DNA from 2 places in the Vagococcus sp. WN80Y genome. Region 1 is predicted to be linked to the other one. Evidence: predicted binding sites of a transcription regulator. Region 1 holds the regulator's gene; the other holds the start of a gene.
The links. The regulator NrdR, encoded in region 1, represses ribonucleotide reductase genes. The targets are predictions, from matches to a motif close to ACACNATATATNGTGT.
Positions count from the first base shown of each region.

Region 2: the regulator NrdR is predicted to act here: its motif matches at 1,804-1,819, upstream of nrdD (anaerobic ribonucleoside-triphosphate reductase).

Region 1 is NZ_JCAQHY010000159.1:54,130-57,318, forward strand. It holds gene mutM (DNA-formamidopyrimidine glycosylase) at 1-606, shown strand, start outside; gene coaE (dephospho-CoA kinase) at 612-1,211, shown strand; gene nrdR (transcriptional regulator NrdR) at 1,370-1,843, shown strand; gene AC5KOD_RS13785 (replication initiation and membrane attachment family protein) at 1,864-3,189, shown strand, end outside.
Region 2 is NZ_JCAQHY010000162.1:64,487-67,675, reverse strand. It holds gene nrdD (anaerobic ribonucleoside-triphosphate reductase) at 1-1,702, opposite strand, end outside; gene AC5KOD_RS14830 (TfoX/Sxy family protein) at 2,017-2,268, shown strand; gene AC5KOD_RS14825 (MFS transporter) at 2,336-3,189, opposite strand, start outside.

The DNA of each region.
Region 1 (3,189 bases):
TATGAGTTTCATCAGCAAGAGGACGAGCTGGCCAAACATACTCATGTATTGTTTGATTTCACTGATGGCACTCAGTTACGTTACTTAGATGTTCGAAAGTTTGGTCGGATGGCACTTTTGCCAAAGGGGCTGGCATCAGAGTATGGCGGAATTTTAAAATTGGGTCCAGAACCAGTTCCTGAGACGTTTTTCTTAAAGGAATTTGCCGCGGGATTGAAAAAGTCTAATAAAGCTATTAAACCGCTATTATTGGACCAAAAGCTAGTGACAGGTTTAGGAAATATCTATGTAGATGAGGCTCTTTATGAAGCGAAGATTCATCCGGAACAACCAGCAGTTAGCTTGAAAGCGAAAGGGGTTCAAGATCTTTATCATGCTATTATCGATGTGTTAGGTCAGGCTGTTGAAGCTGGTGGAACAACCATTAGAACGTATAAAAATGCTCTTGGCGAGGCTGGGAAGTTTCAAGTGTCGCTAAATGTATATGGACAAACAGGAGTCCCTTGTCCACGTTGCGGTACTGCTATAATTAAAACGAAAGTGGCGCAACGGGGAACTCATTACTGTCCTAATTGTCAAAAATTGCATCAACGAAAGGTCAGGTGAGACCGTTGACAGTTGTATTAGGATTAACTGGAAGTATTGCGACAGGGAAGTCAACGGTTGCTCGTTATTTTGCTAGTCATAATATTCCAATTGTGGATTCAGATATTATTGCCAGGAAAGTTGTGGAGCCAGGGACAGTTGGTTTGAGAAAAATTAGTAAGAGTTTCGGTGAGACTATCTTAAGTGAGGATGGCAGCTTGAATCGAAAAAAATTGGGGGCTCTTGTTTTTTCAGATGAGGAGAAACGGAAGCTTTTGAATCAAATTCTTCATGATGAATTAGATTATGCTATTTCAAAAGAAATAGCTCAGTGGGTAGATAAGAAGGTACCACTGGTCGTTGTCGATGTCCCTTTAATGTATGAAGCTAAATACGATGAAAAGGTTGATAAGGTGATGGTGGTTTATGTGTCAGAGCAGATTCAGTTAAATCGTTTAATGAAGCGTGATCAGTTATCGGAAGTAGAAGCCGAAAAACGGATGTCGAGTCAAATGTCAATTGATGAGAAACGACAACTTGCAGATTATGTGATTGATAATTCTGGTACTGTGATTGAAACAGAGAAGCAACTAGCGAAGTGGATGGACGCCTTTAAGCTAAAATAAAACAAAAGAACGAGCCTCTTGAAAAATACCAAGAGGTTCGTTCTTTCTGTATTAATCAGTGTATAAGGACTATACCATTCACTAGTTTTCATGTTATAATAACTGTATAAAAAAGATATTTACCTATTAAAATAGATAGAATACACGAGGTGGAAAAGATGCAGTGTCCAAAGTGTCAATATAACGGGTCCCGTGTCGTCGATAGTAGACCTGCTGATGAAGGCCGTGCCATTAGAAGAAGAAGAGAATGTGAGTCATGTGGGTTTCGATTTACAACATTTGAACGGATAGAAGCAGCACCATTATTAGTTATTAAAAAGAATGGTGGACGTGAAGAATTTAATCGTGACAAAATATTAAGAGGGTTGATTCGATCAGCCGAAAAACGCCCAGTTTCAATGGAACAAATGGAACAAATTGTGGATCAGGTTGAAAATCAAGTCCGTGGTTTAGGTGAAAATGAAGTGTCTACGACAAAAATTGGCGAATATGTAATGGAGTATTTAGTTGATTTTGATGAAATAGCTTATATCCGTTTTGCAAGTGTTTATCGTCAGTTCAAGGACATGGGGGTCTTCTTAAAAGAAATGCAGGACATTTTGAATAAAGAAGAAGAACCGCCAGCATCATAAGAAATAAAGGAGGTAGCGATTTGAATAGTTCGTGGAAGCAACTTCATCCGCAAGACAGTTTTACTGTCAAATTGGCAGCTCCGATTACTAATCATGATGAACATTTATTGAGTTATTTATACCAGCCGATTATTGGTATGGATGCATTTAGCATTTATCACACTTTTTTGACGGCAGTTGATGAGTTTGAGTATGATAGTTATGAGATGCGACATTCTGATTTATTCAATCAATTAAATATTGATTTACCTCGCTTGTTTAACGCTCGAGTGAAGCTAGAAGGAATAGGGCTATTGCGAGTTTTTGCTAAAGAAAAAGCAGGACATCGTCAGTTCATTTATGAATTGCAGTCGCCTTTAAAAGCTGATGATCTATTTAATGATGATGTCTTATCACTCTTACTCCTTGCTAGTGTGGGGGAGCAACGCTATCAAGCTTTAATCAGGCGATTTGCTATTCCGCAAGTAGATGTTACTGAGTTTACAGAAGTCACTAAAAAGTTTGTAGATGTGTATCAACTTAATCAAGAAAGTTTAGCTTCCCATGAAGAGACGATTAATCAGGCGAAGGAAGCATTTCAAGGGAGTACAAAGTCGAAAATTTCGAGTGTGACAGACAGTTTTGACTGGCCATATTTTGTTAGTCTTTTGGACGGCTTGTACATTGATAAAGAGCAAATTCAACAGGAGTTAAAGGAGACAGTTTTTACCTTACATCAGCTTTACGGTATTAACGAACTGGATATGAAAAACTTAGTGGAAAATGAAGTTGATTTCATCACTAATAAAGTTGCTATAAACCAACTTAGAAAAAGTGTGGTCTTAAAGTATCATGGTGCTAAAAAACAAGCGCCTATGGCTATGGAAGAGCAAGCGAAAGAATTGTCTCTAGATGATCAACTAATTCGTCGTCGCAACACGCTAAAATTGCAAGGTTACAATGATGGTGAAATTCAAGTGATTACTTCTAGTGAGAGTATTTCACCCATGATTTTTTTAAGTGCCATAAAGAAGCAAAAAGGTGGGTTTGTCGCAAACGAAGAACGTTGGGCAGTCGAAAATTTGGTTAAGCAATCAGGTTTGCCTGACGCAGTAATTAATGTGTTAATTCATTACATATTAGTAGGAAAAGGTAACGCCGTATTAAATCAGAAGTTTGCCAATTCAATTGCGAACGATTGGGCTCAGGCGCATATAGTTTCACCGGAAGAGGCGTTAACAAAAGTGAAAGAAATTGGGGCAGCAGCTCAAAAACAAGCGAGCACTCCTCGTAAATCGACTAATTACCATAAACAAAATTCTGGTCGGAAAGAAACTTTGCCTGAATGGGTAGGAAGTACTAAGGTA
Region 2 (3,189 bases), on a different contig from region 1:
GCGTTGAGTAAACACTAAAGTGATAGCCATATTCATCTCCCCACAAATCAGCATGAGCCTTCAGTGATTTCAAAATTGACACAGTAAATTCCTTGGCCTCAGGATTTGCTTCCCAGTTTCCACCATAAAATTGTGACGCTACTTCATACAGGCCTATATAACCCATTGAAACAGTTGCCCGTTTATTTTTAAAGAGTTCATTTGTTGATTGATCTTTTTTCAGCCGCTTGCCAAAGGCTCCATACATATAAAGAATCGGCGCATTTGCTGGAGTTGCTTCTTTACAACGCTCAATTCGGTATACTAAAGCATCTTTCATGATTCCCAAGCGCTCTTCTAAAATACTCCAAAACTTGTCTTGATTGCCTTCTGACTCCATCGCAATCCGTGGTAAATTAAGGGTGACAACGCCCAAATTCATTCGTCCAGCATTAACTTCTTTGCCTTCTTCGTCCTTCCACCCCTGTAAAAATGAGCGACATCCCATAGGCACTTTGAAGCTGCCAGTCAAATCCACTAACTTATCATAATTTAAAACATCAGGATACATCCGTTTTGTCGCACACTCTAACGCTAATTGCTTCACATCATAATTCGGGTCTGTTTCCTTTAAATTAACGCCATCTTTCATTGAAAAAATCAACTTAGGAAAAATAGCTGTGCGGTGTTCTTGGCCCAATCCTTTAATTCTGATTTGTAAAATGGATTTTTGAATCTCTCTCTCAAACCAATTTAGTCCAAGTCCAAACCCTAATGATGTAAATGGTGTTTGACCATTTGATGTGAATAGCGTATTAATTTCGTATTCCAAGCTTTGCATTGAATCATAAATATCTTTACTCGTCTTTGCTTTAGCATAAGCATCATGCTGGCTGTCATCTGCAATCCACTCTTTAGCATCTTGTAGATGTTTCTCATAATTCTTTTCCGCAAAAGGTGCCAATAATTCATCGATTCGATCAGCTGAACACCCGCCATATTGACTTGAGGCGACATTCGCAATAATTTGCGAAATTTGAGCCGTAGCTGTTTGGATAGACTTAGGTGCTTCAACATCTGCATTACCAATTTTAAAGCCATTGTTTAGCATGCTATCAAAATCAATTAAACAACAGTTCGTCATCGGTGTATAAGGGTGGTAATCTAAATCATGGTAATGGATATCGCCTTTTTGATGAGCATTTGCCACATGTGGCGGTAACATCTTCAAACCAATCGATTTTCCAACTATCCCAGCAGTCAGATCACGTTGCGTATTAAAGACATCACTATCCTTATTAGCATTTTCATTGACTACTGCTTGATCTTTATCAATTAATTTGCTGATAGTGAAATTAATATCTGTTGCTTTACTGCGTTCAAAATCACGATGAGTTCGGTAGTTAATATATTCTTCTGCCAAATCATACTCTTGTTGTCCTAATAAAATATGCTCCACAATATTCTGAATTTCGTATATTTTAACATTCTCAGTGAAACGCTCGGCAATCTCATCGTCAATTAATTGGACAATGTGTTGAATTCTGGCTTGGGCAAGTGGTTGAATTTCTCCTTGAATTTTTTCCTCGGCTTTTAATAGCGCATCATAAATTTTCTTATCATCAAACTCAACTAAACGACCATCTCTTTTAACAACCTGAATAGTAGCTACCTTTGAATTTAAGTACACAATATCGTCGTTTTTTCCAGCTAATTCCATCATCGAACATCAAACCCCTTTATATTTCTCTTCATATATCTTATATCACTTCTGCTATTTTTACAACCATATATTGTGCTATTTTTTTATAATATACCTATTGACAACTATATGTAGTGTGTATTTATTATTGAAAAAATTTATGAAAGCAATAATAAGAGGTGTTCCACAGTTTGTGTAACAAAAAACTTTTTTCACATTAAACTAATTTATAACATTCTCACTAATTAAAACAGTAACTCAACAAGCTATTTCTTATTCATCCGTTTTTTGATATACTGAATAATAAGAAGAAAAACGTTGGAGGTGACACATCCATGACGCGTCTATCAACCTTGCCTAATATCGGCATTACTATTGAAAAAAAATTAACTGCTGTTGGCATCTCATCCGTCGAAGAATTGAAAGAAATTGGTAGTAAAGGAGCTTTTATTAAGCTAAAAGCCTTTTACCCTGAAGTTTGTCTTGTTCATCTTTACTGCTTGCAGGGGGCAATCGATTTAATCGAATATAATAGACTACCTGAACAGCAAAAAAACGAGTTAAAACTATTCGCTGATTCTTATTAACTTACAAGGCTGATAGTCAGATACAGACAAAGTAAGAGAGTAATCAGAATTTCTTCTGATTACTCTCTTATGCTCTTCTATAAACAAGATAGTGACCTAATAAAGCGAAACTTTGAAAGCAGAGCCCTACCATACAAACTCCTAACCAGCCAAACACTTGCCAAACAGAAACACTTAAAAAAGAACCTAAAGCCCCGCCCACAAAATAAGCAAACATATAGATCGTATTATTTCGGCTACGATGTTCATCATCAAGCCCTTGAACCCGAGCTTGATTAGCAACTTGCGCCGCCTGATTGCCAATATCTATGACAATAATCCCTAAAATCAAACCAACCATTTTTTGTCCAACTAAAGCAAAGATCAAGTAAGCACTAAAGGATAAAAGTGTGCCAATGCCAATAACTAAACGAGGACTTTTTTTATCAGCTACTTTACCTACCATCGGTGCAATCAATGCGCCTACCACACCTACTAGCCCTAGTAAGCCCGCCTCTTTTGCCCCTAGATTGTATGCTGGTGACTCCATCAGAAAAATTAATGATGTCCAAAAAGCACTGAACGAACCAAACATACAAAATCCATTCCAAGCTGATTCACGTAATACTTTTTGACTTTTTACTAATTGTGGCAAACTTTTTAAAAGAGTCACATATGAACTCGTCACGGGTGGAATATTTCTAGGTAAAAATACTGTGATACTAATTAGGAGAGCCAGAAGTAAACTAGCGCCTAAAAAATAAATTGAACGCCAGCCAAAATATGAGCTAACAATCCCGCTGATAGTTCGAGATAAAAGAATCCCGATTAATAACCCGCTCATCACGGTACCTAACACTTGCCCTCTTGCTTTTGGCTCTGCTAAATGGGCCGAATATGGAATAATTACTTGTGGCACGACAGAAGCAATCCCTAAACATA